DNA from 4 places in the Solibacillus ferritrahens genome. Region 4 is predicted to be linked to each of the others. Evidence: riboswitches for the same ligand, from Rfam matches in the RefSeq annotation. Region 4 holds a riboswitch; each other region holds the start of a gene.
The links. Region 4 has a riboswitch for S-adenosylmethionine ahead of SNE38_RS11870 (O-acetylhomoserine aminocarboxypropyltransferase/cysteine synthase family protein). Riboswitches for the same ligand answer to the same signal wherever they lie in the genome.
Positions count from the first base shown of each region.

Region 1 (5,941 bases), on a different contig from region 4:
CTATTGATTATACATGGAGCTGAAGATCAACATGTCAAAATTGAACATGCCTATCAATTGGAGCGATATATGAAAGGCGAAGGGAAACAAGTTGAGACATGGTATTCATCTAGGCTGAAACATCATTACCCACCGAAGCTGAATAGAGAAACAGTGAAAAAAATCTGTGAATGGATGAAACAACAGTAATTCAAAAAAGGGATGCAGTGTGAAAATACACTACATCCCTTTTACTATGATATATTTTTAAGTTTGACGTCGTAGTATTAGTGCAGACTACATCGTCAAACAATATGTCGAGCTAATCATTAGTAATTTATACTAATGGACCGCCTTTTTTCACGATAGCTTCATCAACATCGGCAAATTTCGTGAAGTTGTTTTTAAATAGCTCTGCAAGTTCAGTAGCCTTTTTGTCGTATGCAGCAGTATCAGCCCATGCAGCACGAGGATTTAATACGCTAGAAGGTACTCCTTCAATAGCTACTGGAATATTTAAACCGAATACTCCATCTTGTGTTGTTTCAATATTGTCTAATTCACCGTTAATGGCAGCGCGTACCATTGTACGAGTATAGGCAAGTTTCATACGGTTACCAACACCGTATTCTCCTCCTGTCCAACCTGTGTTTACTAAGAACACTTGTGAACCATGCTCGTCAATTTTCTTACCTAACTGATCTGCATAGACTGTTGCAGGAAGTGGAAGGAATGGTGAACCGAAGCATGTAGAGAATACTGGTTCTGGCTCAGTAACACCACGTTCTGTACCTGCTAATTTTGAAGTGAAGCCACTTAAGAAGTGGTACATCGCTTGCTCTTTCGTTAATTTTGAAATAGGAGGCAATACGCCAAACGCATCAGCTGTTAAGAAGACAATTGTGTTTGGATGACCTGCTACTGATGGTAATACGATGTTATCAATGTAATCGATTGGGTATGCAACACGAGTATTTTCTGTTAAAGAACCATCATCATAATCACAAATACGTGATTCTGAATCAACCGCTACATTTTCCAATACAGAACCGAAGCGAATTGCATTGTAAATTTCTGGTTCATTTTCAGCGGAGAGGTTAATTGTTTTTGCGTAACATCCACCCTCAATGTTGAAAACACCATTATCAGACCAACCGTGTTCATCATCCCCAATTAATTTGCGGTCGCAATCAGCCGATAAAGTTGTTTTACCAGTACCTGATAGACCGAAGAATAATGAAACGTCGCCTTTTTCGCCAACGTTAGCAGAGCAGTGCATTGGGAAAATACCTTGTTCTGGTAATAAGTAGTTCATAATCCCGAAAATTGATTTTTTCATTTCGCCAGCGTATTCAGTACCACCGATTAAGATGATTTTCTTTTCAAGAGATGTTATAATAAATGTTTCCGAACCAGTTCCATCTACTTCTGGATCTGCTTTAAAGTTTGGAGCAGAAACAATTGTAAAGTCAGAGACATGTGCAGCTAATTCTTCTGCTGTAGGACGGATGAATAATTGATGACAAAATAGGTTATGCCAAGCATATTCGTTAATTACTTTAATCGATAATTGAGAGTCTTTGTCAGCACCCGCAAAACCGTTGAATACAAATAATTCATCGCGTTCTTTTAGGTAGTTTACAACTTTGACATAAAGCTTATCAAATACTTCTGAAGAGATAGGACGGTTAACTTTACCCCAATCTATTTTATCTTTAGAGTTCTCTTCTTCAACGATATATTTATCTTTAGGTGAGCGACCAGTATATTTACCTGTTTCAGCACGTAAAGCGCCTTCAACAGTTAACATTGCTTCTCCACGTGATGTAGCTTTTTCAACTAATTGTGGAACAGATAATTGAGTTTTGATGTTTTCCCCGTTTAAAAGTTCTTTCAGCTCGTTAGCAATTTCTACCGAATTCATCTATTAAATACCATCCTTTTTTATAGTATTCCCTTATAGTAGGGGAGTTGTTTATTAATTCAAAAATAGTATAACACATTGAAGGATATAATCTATACTAATTATGAATTATTTTTTGTGGAATTTTTAACTGTTTAAAATCGGACAAAATTTATTGACAGCCTTTATTTTTTTAGGTAGGATGTGTAATTGAACGGATACTCTTATCCCGAGCTGGTGGAGGGGCAGGTCCCTATGAAACCCGGCAACCTGTGCATATTATATGCGTGTTGGTGCCAACCTGATGCAAGGGCAAAATTACCCTTGAACGATAAGAGTGAAAGGTAACGAAGCATATATATCCTTTCCTCACGCGTGATGAACGCGGCTAATGAGTGAAAGGATTTTTTTGTTTAATATGAATTGTATATAAATAAGAAATGACCTTTCAAAACCTCGTGTCAAAGCAATTAAGCTTGACGTTTATCGTGTCTCGCCTTGCAGTAAAATATACTGCTCTAGAGACTTGATTGGTAAAACCATTTTCTACTCTGAAAAGTAGGATTTACTTTATCGAAAATATAAGCGGGCATGGGTAATGAGTACCGTATCGTTTTCGTTTTAAAATATAAAACAATTGCCAAAGTGAATTAGGAGGAAATGACATGAAAAATCGTCGACTGTTTACATCAGAAAGTGTAACGGAAGGACATCCAGATAAAATTTGCGATCAAATTTCGGATGCCATTTTAGACGCCATTTTAGCAGCAGATCCAAATGCACGTGTAGCTTGTGAAACTACGGTAACAACAGGCTTAGTATTAGTATCTGGTGAAATTACAACTACTACTTATGTAGATATGAAAGGGATTATCCGTGATACTGTAGCAGAGATTGGCTATACACGCGGGAAATATGGTTTTGATGCAGAGAACTTAGCTGTACTAGTTGCAGTTGGTGAACAATCACCGGATATTGCACAAGGTGTAGACCAAGCGTTAGAAGCACGTGAAGGTTCAATGACGGATGATGAGTTAGAATCAATCGGTGCTGGAGACCAAGGTTTAATGTTTGGTTACGCTTGCAATGAAACGCCTGAACTTATGCCTATGCCTATTTCTTTAGCACATAAATTGGCGCGTCGTTTAACGGAAGTACGTAAAACAGGAGAATTAACGTATTTACGTCCAGATGGTAAAACACAAGTTACTATCGAATATGATGAAAATAATATACCGGTCCGTGTTGATACAATCGTTATTTCCACACAGCATGATGAAGAAGCAACATTAGAACAAATCCAAAAAGATATTAAAGAACATGTAATTAAACCAGTTGTTCCTACTGAATTATTAGATGAAGCAACTAAATATTTCATTAATCCAACAGGTCGTTTCGTAATCGGTGGTCCAAAAGGTGATGCTGGTCTTACAGGTCGTAAAATCATCGTAGATACGTATGGTGGTTACGCACGTCACGGCGGTGGTGCATTCTCTGGTAAAGATGCAACGAAAGTAGACCGCTCTGCAGCATATGCAGCGCGTTATGTTGCAAAAAATATCGTTGCGGCAGGATTAGCGGATCGTGCAGAAGTTCAACTGGCTTATGCAATCGGTGTTGCGCAGCCAGTATCAATTGCAGTAGATACATTCGGCACTGGTAAAGTAGAATCTGCCAAAATCGTAGAATGGGTACGTGAGCTATTTGATTTACGCCCGGCAGGAATTATTAAAATGCTGGATTTACGTCGACCAATCTATAAACAAACAGCAGCATACGGACATTTCGGACGTACAGACATTGATGTACCATGGGAAAATACAGATAAAGCGGCTGAACTTAAAGAAAAAGCCGGACTTTAAAGAGGAAAGGAGCGTTCAGTCAAATGGACGGCTCCTTTTCTATTATTATGGAAAATAATATACTTCCTTCATTTATATGGTAGGTGAGTTGAAAGATAGCGAAATGTCATTTCTGTAGTGATTTATAGTATTGTCCCTTCGCTACGTATTCATTAATTATGCGATCCATATCTGCCCGGTCCTCTGCATTTACTTCACGTACAACTTTTGCTGGGCGCCCCATAGCAAGAGAATTGGGAGGAATCACTTTTCCAGGTGGTACGAGACTGCCTGCACCAATAAATGCTCCTTCACCTATTTCTGCACCATCCAAAATGATGGAACCCATACCGATTAAAGCGCGTTCTCTTATTGTACAGCTATGTAATGTTACTTGATGACCTACTGTTACTTCATCTTCAATAATGAGCGGATAGGCAGGGCTTTGGTGAAGACAACTTAAATCCTGAATACTAACTCGATCTCCAATAATTGTTTTATTCACATCACCACGTATCACTGTATTAAACCATATGGAAGTATTTTCCCCTATTGTCACATCGCCAGTAATTGTTGCATAATCAGCAATAAAGGCAGTTGGGTGAATATTTGGTGATTTATCTTTATAAGGGTATATCATGTTCAATTCCTCTTTTCTTTTATAGAATGTATTATAGCTATTGTAATCGTATCAAATCACTATTAATTTTCAATTATCATCTTTTAACTTTATATAATAAATTATAGCAGACTGTTTTATGTAAGGAGGATTGACCATGTGGAAATGGGAAACAGAGCATCAACCAAAAGCCGTAGTCGTTATTCTACATAGTGCATATGAACAGCATCGGTGGTACGCATGGTTAATCGAAAAATTTCGGAGTGCTCGCTTCCATGTAGTAATGGGGGATTTGCCTGGGCATGGTGAGCAAGGAAAGTATGCAAGATATCATGACGAAAATTTTGAAGAATACTATAATTATACAAAAGTGTTATTAAAGGTTGCTCTAGAATATAATTTGCCTCTTTTTATTGTAGGTAATGGATTAGGCGCATCTATTGCAGCGTACGTGCTGCAGAAAAATAAAATAGAATGCGCAGGTGTTGTCCTTACATCACCGTGGCTTCATTTTAAATTAGCGCCTGGGAAACTATCCAATGCATTATCAAGCTTTAGTGCTATAACATCGAATGTGAAATTAAAACATGAATTGAGCATACAATATTTCACCCGTAATACAGATGTATTGATGGAGTTAAAGGAGCAGTTACCATTAAATAGTATGGTGACTGTTAAATGGTATCGGGAATGGCAGCAAATGACACGAATAATCCGTGATCCTGAAAATAAATTCCCTGATATTCCACTGTTACTAATGACTGGGGAAAATGATAAAATAACGGACATTAGTACTTCTAAAAAATGGATGATGGAACAAAAACTTTCAGAATTTCACTATAAACAATGGAATGGATGCCTGCATAGCTTGTTTTTTGAAGTGGAACGTGAAGAAGTTTTCCGGTACACAATTGATTTTATTAATAATGTCTTAAGAGACCTTGGATATATTGTAGAATAATAAAAAATCTAACAAAAGTCGAATTTTGTTAGGTTTTTTTTTAATTTTAGCAAAAAAATATATCGAAATTTTAGAATATTTGTAATATACTAAATTTCTAATTAATACAATAGTTCAACAAGGGGGTAAAATATGGATTTTATTAATGATTTTGTAGGATGGGCCAATAATATATTATGGGGTCCTGTAATGATTTACGGTATTTTAGTCGTAGGTTTGTTCTTTTCAATCCTGACAAAATTTGCTCAAGTCCGGTTAATTGGGGACATGTTCAAGTTAATGTTTAAAGGAGAAAAATCAGAGGCAGGTGTATCTTCGTTCCAGGCATTATCCATTGCTTTGTCTGGTCGTGTCGGTACAGGTAATATCGTTGGTACAGCTACAGCCATCGCGTTCGGTGGTCCTGGTGCGGTATTCTGGATGTGGGTTACTGCATTTATTGGAGCATCAACAGCCTATATGGAATCGACTTTAGCGCAAATCTACAAAGAAAAGAAAGATGGTCAATATCGTGGTGGACCTGCATTCTATATTGAAAAGACAACAGGTATTCGTGCCTTAGGTATTATTTTTGCCATTGCGATGATTGCATCTGTTGCATTTTTAATGCCGGGTGTTCAGGCAAATGCGATTGCCGG
Region 1 is NZ_JAXCLE010000025.1:30,530-36,470, reverse strand. Features, by position in the region: gene SNE38_RS17450 (alpha/beta hydrolase family protein) at 1-189, shown strand, start outside; gene pckA (phosphoenolpyruvate carboxykinase (ATP)) at 317-1,903, opposite strand; SAM riboswitch class I at 2,104-2,220, shown strand; gene metK (methionine adenosyltransferase) at 2,548-3,744, shown strand; gene SNE38_RS17435 (gamma carbonic anhydrase) at 3,851-4,363, opposite strand; gene SNE38_RS17430 (alpha/beta hydrolase) at 4,500-5,303, shown strand; gene SNE38_RS17425 (alanine/glycine:cation symporter family protein) at 5,436-5,941, shown strand, end outside.
Region 1: linked by a shared signal. The riboswitch ahead of metK (methionine adenosyltransferase) and the one ahead of SNE38_RS11870 (O-acetylhomoserine aminocarboxypropyltransferase/cysteine synthase family protein) in region 4 are both predicted to bind S-adenosylmethionine.

Region 2 (5,941 bases), on a different contig from region 4:
AGGCGGGTTCTCAATTACTCACGGTGCACATGTTGGTATCGGTTCATTACCAATCGTATTATTCGGTAACCATGAGCAAAAAACTCAATATTTACCGAAATTAGCTTCAGGTGAGTTAATTGCGGCATATGCATTAACAGAACCAGGTTCAGGTTCTGACGCATTAGGTGCAAAAACAACTGCCAAATTAAATGAAGCAGGTACACACTATGTATTAAATGGTGAAAAACAATGGATTACAAATGCAGGCTTTGCAGATGTATTCGTTGTGTACGCTAAAATCGATGGCGATAAATTTACAGCATTCATCGTAGAGCGTTCATACCCTGGAGTTTCAGTTGGTCCGGAAGAAAAGAAAATGGGGATTAAATCTTCTTCTACTCGTACGTTAATTTTAGAAGACGCACAAGTGCCGGTAGAAAACTTACTTGGTGAAGTAGGGCGCGGTCATATTATCGCATTCAACATCTTAAATATTGGACGTTATAAATTAGGGGTAGGTACTGTAGGTGCATCTAAACGTGCATTTGAATTAGCAGTAGCTTATACAAACCAACGTCAACAATTCAAAACTAAATTATCGGATTTCAACTTAACAAAAGAAAAGATCGCATCAATGGCTTCTCACATTTATGCATCAGAATCTTTAAACTATCGTACAGTTGGTTACTTTGAAGATCGCTTGAATCAGTTATCAGACGAAGAACAAAAAGACGGTAAAGCAATTGCTGGAGCGATCGCTGAGTATGCAATTGAGTGCTCGATCGCAAAAGTATTCGGTTCTGAAACTTTGGATTACGTAGCAGACGAAGCAGTTCAATTACATGGTGGTTATGGCTTTATGGCTGAATACGAAGTAGAGCGCATTTACCGTGACTCACGTATTAACCGTATTTTCGAAGGTACAAATGAAATTAACCGTATGATCGTGCCAGGCACTTTCATGAAAAAAGCGCTAAAAGGTGAATTACCTCTATTACAAGTAGCACAGGAATTACAAAATGAATTATTAATGCTTATGCCGGAAGAAATCGGTAACGAAGCATTAGAGCAAGAAAAATATTTAGTGAAAAATGCGAAGAAAATTGCTGTACTTGCAGCAGGTGCAGCAGCACAACGCTACGGTGCCAAACTAGATGCAGAGCAAGAAATTCTAGTAAACATTGCAAACATTGCGAACCAATTATATGCAATGGAATCTGTAGTGATCCGTACACAAAAAGCAATTGAGCGTGACGGTGAAGGAAAAGCGGCACAAAAAATTCTTTATACACAAATCTTCTGCCAAGAAGCATTTGCAGAAATCGAAAAAGAAGCAAAAGAAACATTAATCGCTTCAGTTGAAGGCGATGATGCACGTATGATCTTATCAGCATTACGTAAATTAACACGTAACAACCCTTACAACTTAATTCCGAAAAAGCGTGAAGCAGCAGCGAAATTAATCGATGCTGAAAAATATGTAGTTTAATAGATAGAATATAATCGGATGCAGGAAGCTGTATCCGATTTTTTCTACGGAATAGATTTTCTAATAAAACGAAAAAAGTTCTAATATACTTTAAACGGTGCTAATTTAAATCGCATGTTCTAATAAAAGTGGCTGTTTTTCTAATATGTTTTCAAAAGTTTCGAATAAGAAAATGATTACTTCTTAAAAGCATTCGAGATATTCTAATATCATCAAAAATCTTCTAATATTAATTAATTTCAATATAACTCCCACAATGTAATTCCAATTTTGATTTGTTTTTCTATATCCGTTACAATAAGGGAAAATCAATGGTAAAGAGGAGTTCATTTATGACAGTGAAATTTATCCAATATCCAAAATGTACTACATGTAAAAAAGCACAGAAATGGTTAGATGAAAACGATGTTCAATATGAAAATATTCACATTGTTGAACAAACGCCTACTAAAGAACAACTTAAAGCGTATTATGAAGCGAGTGGGGTACCTTTAAAGAAATTCTTTAATACTTCAGGTATGAAATATCGTGAGCTGGAACTAAAAGACAAATTGCCTTCAATGTCTGAAGATGAGCAATTGGAGTTATTAGCTTCAGAGGGTATGCTAATTAAGCGTCCGATTGTAACAGATGGTAAAAAATTAACATTAGGTTTTAAGGAGTCTGACTTCTCGGAAACATGGAAATAAACCGGTATTCACGTTGTATTTCCGAACGAAATATGGCAAAATGAAGTTGAATGTACTACATAATAATGGAGGTTTTTTAATGAGCACACCTAAAGAATTACTTTATTCAAAAGAGCATGAGTGGGTAAAAATGGAAGACGGCAAAGCAACAATCGGGATTACGGATTTTGCGCAATCTGAATTAGGGGACATCGTGTTTGTCGAGTTACCGGAAGTAGGCGACGAAATTTCAAAGGATCAGCCATTCGGCAGTGTAGAATCTGTTAAAACTGTTTCGGAACTTTATGCGCCAATCTCAGGTAAAGTTGTTGCTATTAACGAAGAACTTTTAGACAACCCAGAATACGTAAATGAATCTCCATACGGAACTGCTTGGATGGTTACGATTGAAGTAACAAACGATGCAGAAGTTGAAGAATTAATGGATGCAGATGCTTATTCTGCATTAATTGAACAATAAATATTTAAACACCAAAGCCTAAAAGTTAAAGGTTTTGGTGTTTTTTTGATATTGTATAGATAGCCGTAATTGATGAAAGGAAGCGTATCTTTATGGGAAAATGCATTGTAGTTGAAGGACGAGCTGATAAAATGAGGTTAATACCCCTATTGGCTGAAGAAGTTACTATTCTTTGTACAAACGGAACAATAAGCGAAGTCAATTTAATCGAATTACTAGAAGACTATGAGCATTATGAAATTGTAACAATGTTTGATGCAGACAAGAATGGTGAAAAGTTAAGAAAACTAATGAACCGAGCATATCCTGAAGTAAAACAGCTTATCATACCTCAAGAATATGTAGAGGTTGAAAAAACGCCTACTATAATTTTACGGAACTTATTAATACAAGCAAAATTTTCAATAAAAGAAGGATGACTTATATATGGAACAATGGTCAAGAGAGCAGTGGGAACAAAATATACAACAATATGATCAAACAGCATTTTTTCTATACACTCCAATGTGTGGTACTTGTGAGATATCTGAAAAAATGCTAAAAGTAATCGAGAAATTACTACCAGATTTACCATTAGGTATGGCAAATATCAATTATATAGAAGGTTTGGCCAACGATTTGAAAATTGAAAGCGTACCTTGTTTAATTGTTTCTGAGAATGGAAAAGTGATAAAAAAGTTATATGCATTTAAATCCGTACCATTTTTGTATGAAATATTAAAAAAGTAATTGACGTCTTCTCTTTAGCATGATAAAGTAACAGACATAATAATAAAACTTAATAACGTTACTCTTATAAAGAGAGGTGGAGGGAAGTGCCCTATGAAGCCCGGCAACCAGCATTTTATGCAAAGGTGCCAATTCACACAAAGTTTAAACTTTGAAAGATGAGAGAACGGTTTACCGTATAAATTTTTATGTGAAACCTTTCTACTTGTCGTGAGTAGGAAGGTTTTTTTGGTGTAATTTTATTTTCGAAGATGCGAAAAAAACACCAAAAACATTATATTGAAATTACAGGTAGGTTATTTCAAGAGAAGGGGTACAACGCATGATTGATATACAAAATATCACGAAAGTATATAACACAAAAAACGGTGAGCTTACAGCGGTAGACAATGTTAGCTTATCCATAAAAAAAGGAGAAATATACGGTATTATCGGCTACAGTGGTGCTGGTAAAAGTACAATGATCCGCCTATTAAATGGTCTGGAAAAACCTTCAACAGGTTCAGTTATTGTAGGTGGACAGGATATTTCTAAAGCTTCAGGGGCAAAGTTAAGAGAAGCACGCCAAAAAATTAGTATGATATTTCAGCACTTTAATTTGCTTTGGTCACGTACAGTCGAAGAAAATATCGCATTTCCTCTTGAAATCGCAGGTGTTTCAAAAACTCAGCGTGAAAAGCGAGTAGAAGAGCTTATTGAACTTGTAGGTTTAAAAGGAAGAGGAAGAGCCTATCCATCTCAACTTTCAGGTGGTCAAAAACAACGTGTCGGTATAGCCCGCGCATTAGCGAACAACCCGGAAGTTCTACTATGTGATGAAGCCACTTCAGCACTTGATCCTGAGACGACGGATTCGATTTTAGAGCTATTACTAGATATTAATAAAAAGATCGGTTTAACAATTGTATTGATTACCCATGAAATGCATGTTATTCGCAAAATCTGTAACCGTGTGGCTGTTATGGAGGCAGGGAAAGTAGTGGAACAGGGAGATGTGCTACAGGTTTTCCAAAATCCACAAGCGCCGATCACAAAAAATTTCGTTTCACAGGCTTCTGGGGAAACACAGGAAATGCAAGCCTCACTAGAGCAAATCTTAGCGAACTATCCAGCAGGGAAAATTGCCAAATTAACATTTGCAGAGGCAACGACAGAACAGCCGGTTATCTCTCAGATGATCAAGCAATTTGACATAGTTGTTAATATCGTTCACGGGAAAATCTCCAATACAACTGGTGGTTCATTCGGTACGTTATTTATTCATATCGATGGTGAGCAACATGAAGTAGAGAAGGCATTAAACTTCTTAACTAAGCAGGAAATTCAAACGGAGGTGATTGAGCATGCTTAATCAATTATTTCCGAACGTTGACTGGGGTAAAATGCTTGATGCAACATACGAAACTGTTTATATGACAGCTGTAGCGACAGTCATTACATTTATCCTCGGAATTCTAATAGGAATTGTATTGTTTTTAACAAGCGACAACCAGTTATGGGCAAATAAAATCGTTCACTTTTTAACAGGATCACTCGTAAATATTTTCCGTTCGATTCCTTTTATCGTATTAATTATTTTGTTAATTCCATTTACAAAGTTTTTACTGGGAACAATTCGGGGTGCCAATGCAGCATTACCAGCGCTTATTATCGGAGCGGCACCATTTTATGCCCGCATGGTATTAATCGCACTAAGAGAAATTGATAAAGGTGTTATCGAAGCAGCGCGCTCGATGGGAGCCAAAACATCGACTATTATTTGGAAAGTACTAATTCCGGAAAGCTTACCAGCACTAATTTCCGGTATAACAGTAACAGCAGTTGCTTTAGTCGGCTATACAGCAATGGCTGGCATTATTGGAGCAGGTGGACTAGGGAATTTGGCGTTCCTTGATGGATTCCAGCGTAACCGTACAGATGTCACGCTTATGGCGACAGTCTTAATATTAGTTGTAGTATTCATTATTCAATATATTGGTGACTTTATTACGGTAAAAGTGGATAAACGATAGTTCGTGACTTACAGGTCATAATTATATAAGCCAAAGTTTTTTGAACAATAATAAACGCAAACTTACAAGAGTGCGCGTTTATACATTCAATTTACTGAATATAAAAATTGTTCGGTTAATAATGGCTAAAAATAACAAATAGAGATAGGGGTAAAAACAGATGAAAAAATTATTATCAAGCATTATTTTAGGAGCTTCAGTCTTAGCATTAGCAGCATGTGGAGGAGATGACGATACACTAAAAGTCGGTGCTTCAAATACACCGCACGCGGTAATCTTAGAAAAAGTAAAACCAATTTTAGAGGAACAAGGCATTGAGCTGGAGATTGCTACATATACAGATTATGTCCTTCCGAACCAAGATCTAGAAAATGGTGATATAGACGCAAACTACTTCCAGCACATTCCCTACTTCGAAGCACAAAAAGCAGATTTCGATTATGATTTTGCAAATGCTGGTGGTATTCATATCGAGCCAATCGGCGTATATTCTAAAAAGTACAATTCATTGGATGAACTTCCTGAAGGGGCAACGATTTTACTGTCAAACTCAGTAGCAGATCATGGACGTATGCTTTCA
Region 2 is NZ_JAXCLE010000001.1:47,556-53,496, reverse strand. Features, by position in the region: gene SNE38_RS00295 (acyl-CoA dehydrogenase family protein) at 1-1,471, shown strand, start outside; gene SNE38_RS00290 (arsenate reductase family protein) at 1,804-2,160, shown strand; gene gcvH (glycine cleavage system protein GcvH) at 2,240-2,620, shown strand; gene SNE38_RS00280 (toprim domain-containing protein) at 2,713-3,039, shown strand; gene SNE38_RS00275 (thioredoxin family protein) at 3,047-3,349, shown strand; SAM riboswitch class I at 3,411-3,514, shown strand; gene SNE38_RS00270 (methionine ABC transporter ATP-binding protein) at 3,672-4,700, shown strand; gene SNE38_RS00265 (methionine ABC transporter permease) at 4,693-5,361, shown strand; gene SNE38_RS00260 (MetQ/NlpA family ABC transporter substrate-binding protein) at 5,522-5,941, shown strand, end outside.
Region 2: linked by a shared signal. The riboswitch ahead of SNE38_RS00270 (methionine ABC transporter ATP-binding protein) and the one ahead of SNE38_RS11870 (O-acetylhomoserine aminocarboxypropyltransferase/cysteine synthase family protein) in region 4 are both predicted to bind S-adenosylmethionine.

Region 3 (5,941 bases), on a different contig from region 4:
GAACGCTAAAGCTATTCACTTGTGATGTTATTAATATGTTGGATTCCAATAAACATATCGAAAATCGTAGTATAGAGCGCATACGTTATTTTGATAAGCGTTCAGCATCGCTAGAAGCGGAAATTATTTCCCTGACACAGCAACTATCTTTTAAATAAGAATAACCTGCTCCATCAAAATGGAAATGAGAAGCAATCCTATTAAAAATTAATTAGTAGGATTGCTTTTATTGTAACAATTTGCTAAATTATACAAGATAACAAGCGGTACTATTTTAAATTGAGGCTTTGGTTTTACTTTTAAGTAACAAGGGAATTTATACATTTACATTGTTTCCAATTACATAGTATACAAAAGGAAATACCAATAGGGTGAGGATGGAAACATATGTTTTTTAAAAAAAAGGATATAGAGAATCAGGAAGATTTATCAATACATAATGAGGTAATGTTAGCGTATGTATCTGATGAGGAATTAAGGACACAAATTCAAATGTTAGGCTTAACAAAAGAAGATTTAAAATACTTGAAAGTAATGAAACCGTATGTTGATAATAACATCGAACATATTGTAGATAACTTTTATAAAAAACTAGGTCTGGAAAATAGTTTGGTTGAAATAATTAATAAACATAGCTCAGTTGACCGTTTGAAAGGTACTTTGAAAACCCATATTTGCGAAATGTTTAGTGGAATTATTGACGATACGTACTTTGAGAAACGAAAAAAAATTGCGCGTATCCATGTACATATTGGATTAAAAACGAAATGGTATATGACGGCCTTTTCAAACCTATTAATAGATTTTATTCATTTAGTAAATGTAAATATTAAGAACGACGAGCAACGTTTTCTTACGCTTGCAGCCATATCGAAAATATTAAACCTAGAGCAGCAAGTTGTTTTAGAAGAATATGAAGCAGTAGTGGAAAGAAAGGAAGAAAAGCTAGTAGAGGAAAAACGTAAAATAGGAAATGCTATTATTGAATCTTCCTCTAATTTAGCGACAATGTCTGAGCAAACAAATGCATCGTTCCAACAACTGAGTGCACAATCCATGGTCATTGTATCCCATTCGAAAAAAGCGAGTGATATTTCATCGGTGGCTACAGAACAGGCAAATCAAGGGAAAGCTCAAGTTCAGCATCAATCAGAGAGTATGACTGCAATCAATCAATCAGTAGCAACGATTTCGTCAGAAATAGATAAACTAGCTGACATATCAAAAGAGATGGAATCCACGATGGGTATAGTAACAAACATTGCGAATCAAACTAATTTATTGGCGCTAAATGCAGCGATAGAAGCAGCCCGTGCTGGAGAAGCTGGTAAAGGCTTTGGTGTTGTAGCCGGGGAAGTGCGGAAACTATCGGAGCAGACGAAAAATTCAGCAATAAATGTAGAGGGACTGTTGCAAAATACAGATATCCGAACGACAAAGCTACTCGAATCATTGCAGGAAATAAAAGCAGCGATACTTATCGGGGAAGAAAGTATGAAATCTACTGAAGTTCAGTTTAATGCTATTGTTAATTCAATGGTTGAGACGAAAAAGCAAAATGATTTAGTCGAGCAAGAGGTGGGGCTAATTGGAGACGTTATAGTAGAACTTGCGGGTGCCTTTGATTTAGTAACAAATTCTGCAGATTCATTGGCGCAAATTTCGCACGACTTAGAATAACTTAAAAGAAAGCTATGCGAAAGGTTCTTCCTTTTTGCATAGCTTTTTAATTTGAAATTATAAGCGATGACTTTAAATTTTGAAAATTGTTTTATCTGCCTGTCCATATCTCTGGTGAAAACGATTATACTAAGAGAAGAAAAAGTGAACGAAATAGGAGAGAACAACATGAAAACAGTAGTAGTTGTAGGTGGCGGGATTACTGGATTATGTACGATGCACTATTTAAAAAATCAAATGCATGAAAAGAATATTGAAGCGCGGTTAGTATTAATAGAGAAAAATCAGTATTTAGGCGGAAAAATACATTCAGAGTATGAAGAGGGATTTATTATGGAAACCGGTGCGGATTCCATTGTAGCGCGTCATCCCAATGTGCTAGAGCTAGTGAAAGAGCTTAACTTTGAATCGGAGCTTGTTTATAACGAAACAGGCATTTCTTACATTCATACTAATAATGAGCTGCATGCTATTCCCGCAGGGTCAACATTCGGCATTCCGATGAGTGTGGAATCACTTATGTCGAGCACGTTAATTTCAGAAGAAGGAAAGAAAAGGGCATTACAGGATATTGAAATTCCAAATAAAGATTTTACAAAGGAAAGTTCAATTGGTTCATTTTTAGAATATTTTTTAGGTGAAGAAATTGTGCAAAAACAAATTGCTCCTGTATTGGCAGGGGTTTATTCAGGTGATTTATATCAGCTGAGCTTAGCGTCAACGTTACCTTATTTAGTAGATTATAAAAATAATTATGGGTCGATTATGAATGGTTTTGAAGCAAATCGCGAGCAGTTTGAAAAAGCAGCAGATAAGAAGTTTATTTCTTTTCGAAAGGGTTTATCTACATTAATTGACCGTCTTGAAGAGCAGTTGCCAGAAGTGGAATTCATAAAAAGGACCGCAACAGAGCTAATACGAAAAGTAGGCAGACAGTATGAAGTCGTTTTAGAAAACGAAACGATTATAGCGGATATCGTTGTTCTTGCCGTACCAAATGATACAGTACGTACTGTATTGCAAGACGACAATTTGGATGTACAGCTTGAAAAGTTTACAACGGCATCTGCTTTAACGATGTATGTTGGCTTTGATGTACCGGACAATGTTTTACCAGCAGACGGTACAGGTTTTATTGTCTCCCATAATAGTGATTTAGTATGCAATGCATCTACATGGACAAGTCGTAAATGGAAGCATACGTCAGCAGAAGGGAATCTGCTCGTTCGTTTATTTTATAAAAACATTAATCCGCGATATGAAGAGCTGGTAGCAATGCCTGATGAAGAGTTGAAGAAAGTCGCAATGGAGGATATCCGATTAAGTTTGGGTATTGAAGCGAAACCGACCGTCGTAAATGTTACGAAATGGATCAATCAGATGCCCCGTTATGATTTAGCGCATAATGAAGCGTTATCAAAAGTTGTAGATTATTTACAAGTGCACTACCCGAATCTGCTTTTAGCTGGATGTTCCTACTTTGGGGTAGGGATTGGTGCATGTATTCAAAATGGTAAAAAAACGGCGGAACAAATTATTACACGAATTATGTAAAGAAATACTTTATTCGGCTAAAGGGTATTGACGTCTTATTTAGATAACGATATGATTACTTAAATAATTTTTAATTTTAAATTTTAGAAAAATTCATATAATTTCTTATCGAGAGAAGTTGAGGGACTGGCCCGTTGAAACTTCAGCAACCAACATTATGTCAGGTGCTAAATCCAGTGGCGATTGCCAGAAGATGAGAAGGGATTAAGTTGACGACTGACAACTATCAAGCCTTCTTTTGCTTAATGAAAGAAGGCTTTTTTGTATTAAAAATATACTGAAAATACTGTGAATGATGGAGTGGAAGCAATGGGTTTACTACAAGATTTAAAAACACGCGTTTTAACGGCGGATGGAGCAATTGGAACTTTACTTTATTCCTATGGGTTGGATTACTGCCATGAGGAAATGAATATTGCACGGCCTGAAATTATCGAGAAAATTCATAGTGAATATATTGCTGTAGGTGCAGACATTATTCAAACAAATACATATGGAGCGAATGCGATTAAGTTAGCTCGATATGGTTTTGAAAGTCGTGTAAAGGAATTTAACGAAGCTGCGCTGAAGATTGCGAAGCGAGCAGCTGCTCCGGGGGGACAGTATGTTCTGGCAACAATCGGTGGCATTCGAGGGATTCGAAAAAGTGATGCAACATTAGATGAAATCTTAGCTGCCTTTCAAGAGCAAGTGGAAGTATTACTAGCTGGTGAACCGGATGGATTCTTACTGGAAACGTATTACGATTTTGAAGAATTATCGCATTGTGTCCATCTATTACGTTCAATGACCGATTTACCGATTATTGCACAAGTAACGATGCAGGAGCCAGGTGTACTTCAAAATCAAATGACATTAAACGAAGCACTACAAGACCTTGAACGAGTAGGTGCAGATATTGTTGGAAGCAATTGCCGTTTAGGGCCATTTCATACAATTCAGGCTTTTGAAGGGGTAAATCTACCTAAAACCGCCTTTCTATCGGCATACCCAAATGCTTCTCTTTTAGATATAGAAGATGGGCGTGTTGTATATGAATCAGAAACCGATTATTTTGCACGTGCAGCTGTAGAGCTTGTAAACCAAGGGGTGCGTTTAATTGGTGGTTGTTGTGGGACTACGCCGAAGCATATAGCAGCAGTAAAAAAATATTTAGCAAATTTAACGCCAGTTGAAACAAAAGAGGAAAAGCATGGCCATACGCAATTTGTTCGTATTGCAGAACCTCGAAAGCAGGAACCGCTTCATGAAAAAGCAAAACGTGAGCGTTCTGTTATTGTGGAGCTTGATACACCACGACATCTTGAAATTGAAGGCTTTGTTGAAGGGGCAAAACAATTGGCGAACGCAGGGGCGGACGTTATTATGATGGCCGATAATTCGCTTGCTTCACCCCGTATAAGCAATATTGCGATGGCGGCTATTTTGAAGGAACATGGTATTCGTTCATTGCCGCATTTAACATGTCGTGACCGTAATTTAATTGGTCTTCAATCGCATTTAATGGGACTGAATGCTTTGGAGCTACATGATATTCTTGTCATAACAGGAGACCCGACGAAAGTTGGAGACTTCCCGGGTGCAACGAGTGTATATGATGTGTCTTCAATGGAGCTAATTTCGTTAATTAAGCAGTTAAATAAAGGTGGTTCATTTACAGGGAAATCGTTAAGAAAACAAGCCGATTTTTCTGTGGCCGCTGCATTTAATCCGAATGTGCGTGTACTGGACCGTGCAGTAGCCCGTTTAGAGAAGAAAATTGAACATGGTGCCGATTATTTCATTTCGCAGCCGGTTTATACGAAAGAAAAAATAATCGAAATTTATGAGGCGACGAAGCATTTGGATACGCCGATTTATATTGGAATTATGCCGCTTACCTCATCACGCAGTGCAGAGTTTTTACACCATGAAGTGCCGGGGATTAAACTATCTGATGAAGTACTTGCTCGTATGGCAGCCTGTGGGGACGATAAAGATGCAGCTACAGCAGAAGGCATTGCCATTGCGAAAGAATTGCTCGATACAGCGTGCAAATACTTTAATGGGATTTATTTAATTACCCCGTTCTTACGTTATGAAATGACACTGGAATTAATGGAATATGTAAAACAATATGATGTGGAAAGTAAAGGAGTTCAGTCAAATGTATAATCACCCAATTCATGAGCAATTACAAAAAAGAATCTTAATCATCGATGGTGCCATGGGGACGATGCTTCAGGCAGAAAATTTAACATATGAAGACTTTGGTGGAGAAGAATTAGACGGTTGTAATGAAAACCTGGTGCTGACAAGACCTGATGTATTAGGTAAGATTCACCGCGAATACTTAGCTGCAGGGGCAGACATTATTTGTACAAATACGTTTGGAGGTACACCGCTCGTTTTAAATGAGTATGATTTAGGAGATAAGGCAGTTGAAATTAATAAGAATGCAGTCAAAATCGCATTACAAGCTGCGAAAGAATTTTCAACAGCAGAATGGCCACGTTTTGTCGCAGGTGCAATCGGCCCTACGACAAAAACATTGTCGGTAACAGGCGGTATTACATTTGAAGAGCTAGAAGAAAACTTTTATATCCAAGCAAAAGCATTAACTGAAGCAGGGGCAGATTTAATTTTGCTTGAAACTTCTCAAGATATGCTTAATGTGAAAGCGGGGACGATTGCAATCCACCGGGCATTTGAGGAGCTTGGTAAAGAG
Region 3 is NZ_JAXCLE010000022.1:17,137-23,077, forward strand. Features, by position in the region: gene SNE38_RS16735 (chemotaxis protein) at 1-158, shown strand, start outside; gene SNE38_RS16740 (globin-coupled sensor protein) at 388-1,680, shown strand; gene hemG (protoporphyrinogen oxidase) at 1,849-3,234, shown strand; SAM riboswitch class I at 3,337-3,434, shown strand; gene SNE38_RS16750 (bifunctional homocysteine S-methyltransferase/methylenetetrahydrofolate reductase) at 3,544-5,388, shown strand; gene metH (methionine synthase) at 5,381-5,941, shown strand, end outside.
Region 3: linked by a shared signal. The riboswitch ahead of SNE38_RS16750 (bifunctional homocysteine S-methyltransferase/methylenetetrahydrofolate reductase) and the one ahead of SNE38_RS11870 (O-acetylhomoserine aminocarboxypropyltransferase/cysteine synthase family protein) in region 4 are both predicted to bind S-adenosylmethionine.

Region 4 (5,941 bases):
TAATTTTGCTTTCTTTTCTTCATCCGTTACCCATATAACACTATATGCTTGAACAAAGTGTGAGCTTGCTGCCATTTGGGCCGTTTCGATTAAATCAATGACCGTATCTTTTGAAATTACTTCACCTGTATATTTCCGAACAGATGAGTGACTACGTAACAATTCTCTCGTTTCCACATGAACATCTCCCTTTGTATGTATTAGAAAAGCTTAAAGGAACGATCCCTTTAAGCTTATTTTAGTCAATTTTCTATGTGAAGTCGATTATAATAGCCCAATCCATTTCCAGTAGGTTGCACTAAGAAGAAGTATTAAAATATAGCCAACGATTGTTAGCGGAATACCTGACTTCAAAAAATCCTTTGTTGTAAATGCGCCTGTACCATAAGCAAGCATGTTTTGTGGCGCGCTTACTGGTAATAGGAATCCGAAACAAATAACAAATTGCTGGATTAACACAAATCCAATTTGGTTTTCTACAGGCATCGGTAAACTAATAGCCAATGCAATAAATACGGGAATTAGTGCGGAAGCCAAGCTCGTCGCAGATGCAAAACCTAAATGAATGACAATGTTGAAAACAGTAACTAATGCAATGGTAGCTAAAATAGGCATTGTATCTAATCCAAGAGAACCGAAAATCGTATCGGACAGCCATGCGGCACCTTTTGTACTTAAAAGCGTCGTTCCGAGTGAAATACCAACTGCAAAAACAATCAATGTACCCCAATCAATACGGCTAGAAGCTTCTTTCCAATTGAATACACCAATTTTAGGTGTCAGTAAAAAGGCAATTGCCAATATGGTGATTGTTGTTGTATCAAATGGATGCAATTTTCCTTCTGTAGACCAGAAGAATAATAATAAAATAGATGTAATGATTAACGTGATTTCTTTGCGTTTTAATGGACCTAGCTCTTGTAATTGCACACCGATAATTTCTTTTCCGCCAGCGATATTATCCGTTTCTGGTTTTATTAATTTAATCATAACGAAGAATAATACAAATGACATGATAATAGAAAACGGCGCAGCATACATAAACCACCTGCCCCAGGAAATATCGACTCCAAATTCAGAGTTAATAAAACCAAGTGCTACTAAGTTTTGCGCAGCAGCAGTTTTAATCCCCACATTCCAAATTGAAACAGCTTGAGTAGCGGTAATAACTAACAACGCCGCAAGTCTACTTTCTTTTGATAAACCAAATGCAGCGACAACCCCTAATAGAATGGGTACAACTGCACCAGCACGAGCGGTCGCGCTTGGTACAACAAAGGCTAATACAATTGCTACTAAAATTGCGCCAACTACTAATGCTTTCGTTTTTGTTCCAACCAACGATAAAACCCACAGTGCAATACGCTTATGTAAGTTTGTAATTTGCATCGCTGCCGCTAAAAATAATGCGGCTCCGACTAATGCAACGGAGGAGCTACTAAATCCACCTAATGCTAATTTTAATGCTTCATTTGTACCCATTTGTACAGAAGGATCTTCCATACTCGGAGCCAAACCCAATAAAACAGCGATGGATGCCAAAATCATTGCAGAACTAACCGGATAGGCTACGGCTTCGGTTACCCATAATATAACGGCAAATGCTAAAATAGCTAATGCTCGTTGTCCAACAACGGGAAGATCTCCACCACTATTTGGAAGTAAAACAATTGTAATGAGTGCTGCAAACGCTAAAACTATCCATACAGGTTTTAAATTTCGTTTACTTGTCGCTTCTGTTGCCATACGTAACGCCTCACTTCATTTAAAGTTTTAGTTAAATAATAAATTAATAAGAAAAAATATACCCATTTTTCTAAAAGTCAAACGTATTCTTTATTTCCAATTGTAGGGGAAATCCTTTAACAATTATGATTATAGCACTTCCGAAAAATGATTAATGTTAATATTTGGTGAATAAATATCTTGAGAAAAATCTTGTTTTAAGCAGAAATTGTATAGAAGAGTATAATTATTTTAGTGTAGGGAGATAAACCATTTTTGAGAATAAAATTAAAATCAGAAAATTTTAATTTTTTGGTTGACTTATAGAATTACTCTGTTTTATACTGAAAATCAACGATGGAACATAAATCACATATCTCTTATCAAGAGCGGCGGAGGGAATAGGCCCTGAGATGCCCGGCAACCAGTGAGTGATCAACTGACTAAGGTGCTACATCCTACAAAATGGACAGTCATTTTGAAAGATAAGAGGAGGCAAACTTGCTCATACGCAAAACCCTCTTCTTAACTGAAGGGGGTTTTTTTCATTTAAAAAATCCTCCTCAAAAACACCGATTTCACCATCGAATAATTTTTAGGAGGTTATTAGAGTGACGAATTTAAGACCAGAAACTTTATTATTGCACGGGGGGCAAAAGCCAGATCCTGTGACGGGGGCAATTGCAGTTCCCGTATATCGTACAACTGCCTATGCATTCAATGACACTGCTCATGCGCAACGTCTATTTGCATTACAGGAAACGGGCAATATTTATTCTCGTATTATGAATCCGACAGTTGGGGCATTTGAAGAACGTGTTGCTTTACTTGAGGGTGGCACAGCTGCAGTAGGGCTATCATCTGGCGCAGCAGCAGTGGCATTCTCCATTTTAAATGTAGCCGGTGCAGGAGATGAAATTGTCGCAGCAGGTTCTCTTTACGGAGGGACATACAATTTATTCGCAACAACATTGCCACGCTACGGCATTACGGTCAAGTTTGTAGACGAATCAAATCCGGAAAATTTCCTAGCGGCAATTACTGATAAGACGAAAGCAATCTTTGCTGAAATTATCGGAAATCCAAGCTTGAAAGTACTGGATATTGAAGCGGTAGCAAACATCGCTCATGACAATGGTCTTCCTTTATTAATCGACAGCACATTTGCTTCCCCATATGGAAGTAATCCGATTGAATTCGGCGCGGATGTTGTCATTCATTCTGCAACAAAATGGATTGGCGGTCATGGAACGACGATTGGCGGGATTGTCGTTGATGCCGGGAAATTCGACTGGACGCAAGGAAGACATCCAGGATTTACGGAACCGGATACTTCTTACCATGGCCTACGCTACGGGATTGACACAGCAGGCGCTGCATTTGCGACAAAGCTTCGTGTTCAACTATTGCGTGATTTTGGTCCAACATTATCTGCTGACGCGGCATTTAATTTCCTACAAGGACTAGAAACGCTTCATTTGCGTATTGTCCGACATAACGAAAATACACAAAAAGTTGCAGAGTATTTAAGAAACCACCCATTTGTGGAATATGTAAATTACAACGGCTTTGAAGATTTTGCAACACATGATTTGGCGAAGAAATATTTGAAAAACGGCTTTGGATCGATTATTACGTTCGGCATTAAAGGCGGACGTGAAGCAGGTCGCCAAGTAATTGATAACGTGGAATTGTTCTCGCATGTAGCAAACGTTGGGGATGCCCGTTCATTAATTATCCATCCTGCTAGTACAACACACCAACAATTATCTGCAGAAGAATTAAAAGTAGCCGGTGTTTCAGAGGAGCTCATTCGCTTATCAATCGGTTTAGAGGCAGCAGAAGATATTATCGCGGATTTAGAACAGGCATTAGCGAAAGTTGCGGCTGAAGTAGGCGCAGAAACAAACGCATAAAACTTTAAAAAAGGCTTAGCTTTTCCCATTCGAGAAGCTAAGCAATTTTTAGAAAATTAATCCCTACTATTTATATAAGTTTTATTGACAAAGTTAATACCTAGTAATACAATTGGAATAATAAAACTACCAACCAAAATATTTGAAATAATGTTGCAGCATTATTGAAAGAAAAGGAGTTGTTCGACATGGGGAAAGTATACAGTGCACAAAATGTAGCAGCCTATATTATTTATGAATTAAACGAAGTAAAGGAATATATAAACGCTTGTGCAATTCAGCAAATTTTAGCGGATGTAAATGTCATGTGGCAAAAGGTTTTTGGGCATAGTGCTTTCTCAGAACAAACTCACAATCTAGAAACAACAGGCTATGTCATAAAGGAAGTGGATGAGGAGTATAACATTCATGGAAGTGCACATATTTTAACTCCTGCACGCGAATGGTTTTTAAAATACGGCGAGTTCCAGTTAGTGCAACGTCCATATGCGGTGCCAAATTACTCCGTAAAAGAAGAACTTGTTATGACAAAAATTTTAAATGCGCATCGTTTGCGCGTATATAATTCCGTAAATGTAGCAGTATAAAATAACTTTAAACACTAGCCAGAGAATTTCTGCTAGTGTTTTTGTTTACCCAATTTAGCTATTAAACAATAGAATTTAAATGAAATTTGACCGTTTACAGTAAACAAATGTCCTTCTAGGAGAGATTCTCCTTGTTTTCATGTATTATATAGGATAGAATTTCTTTAAGATAAATTATTTGAATTATTCGTCAATATATATGTGTTAAGAATTTGGAGGAGAAAGGCAATGGCAACAATCAAGGCAGCGATCTTAGGATTTGGCACAGTAGGTCAGGGAATTTACCATATTTTAAATGAGAAGAGGCAGGAGCTTCGCGAAAAGCTGGGTGTAGAACTGGAGGTCGCGAAGATTTTAGTGACTGATGCTAGTCGCGAGCGTGTACCGGGAACGATGCATTTAATGACCGAATCGATGGATAACGTACTGGAGGAAAGTGGCCTGCAAGTTGTATTTGAAGCGATTGTAAATGAAGAACCTGCATTCACTTACTTAAAACGAGCTGTTGAGGCTAAATGTCATGTCATTACAGCAAATAAAGTCATGCTTGCTAAACGGGGCGAAGAGCTTGAAGCATTAGCAAAGTTAAATGGTGTATTCATTGGCTTTGAGGCAACTGTAGCAGGTGGTGTACCTATTATAAAAACGATGAAAAATATCCTGCTTGTAAATGAAGTAAGATGCGTACAGGGAATCTTGAACGGAACAACAAACTACATCTTAACGAAAATGCGTGCGGAGGGCTGGAGCTTTGAAAAGGCATTAAATGAAGCACAGCAATTAGGATATGCAGAAGCAGATCCATTTAATGATATTTCGGGTCAAGATGCCTTTAAAAAGCTGATGATTTTATCAAGCTTAGCATTTGGAGAACAACCAAACTGGGCAGATGTAGAAGTGATTGGCATTGATACAATATCAGCCGAGCAAGTAGCCGATGCGAAAGCGCAAGGGCTACGATACCGTCATGTGGCAGAAGTTGAAAAGCTGGAAGATGGTACAATTCATGCAAAAGTTGCACCGCTCTTAGTAAATAATGAACATCCACTTTATCCGGTAGATGATGTCTTTAATGCCGTAACGATGGAAACAGACTATATCGGCACATTATCCGTAATCGGACCAGGAGCAGGTATGTATCCGACAGCAAGTGTCATGGTAGAAGATTATGCGGAGATTATTGGCAAACGGGCAGGTTTTACAGTAACAATTTAACAAAAGAGAAGCTATCTCACTTAATGAATTAAATATTATCCATGAAGTATAAGACACCATTGTTCCTCTTTAGAAACAATGGTGTCTTTAGGTTGCTGTTACGAACTCTGCTGTACATTAAGGGTAGAATCAAATTTTTGAAACAGGTCTCTAACAGATGGGTGTAGTTGATTGTTTTCTTCTATAATTAACTCTTGTATCTCACTCTCTTTTATCATCCTATAAATCGTTTTTAACTGATCCACTTGAACGGCTGTTGGTGTGTTGATAATCATTTCGTTAAGAAAGGTAATGGGACCGTTTAAAGAAACATTTAGTTCAGGATTCAAGGTAAAGGCTAGCTCGAACAGATGTTGAGCATTTCTAAATTCCTGTAAGACCGGCTCTATGATATACCATATCTCCTGAGGGTCCTGAAGGGTATTTTCACTGGCTTCTTGTATTGGGACCGTTTTCTCAAAGGCTATGCCCATAAGTTCATAAGCATCTTTAAAAAGA
Region 4 is NZ_JAXCLE010000011.1:16,783-22,723, reverse strand. Features, by position in the region: gene nfsA (oxygen-insensitive NADPH nitroreductase) at 1-177, opposite strand, end outside; gene SNE38_RS11875 (DASS family sodium-coupled anion symporter) at 265-1,746, opposite strand; SAM riboswitch class I at 2,103-2,217, shown strand; gene SNE38_RS11870 (O-acetylhomoserine aminocarboxypropyltransferase/cysteine synthase family protein) at 2,337-3,641, shown strand; gene SNE38_RS11865 (hypothetical protein) at 3,830-4,228, shown strand; gene SNE38_RS11860 (homoserine dehydrogenase) at 4,457-5,443, shown strand; gene SNE38_RS11855 (hypothetical protein) at 5,542-5,941, opposite strand, start outside.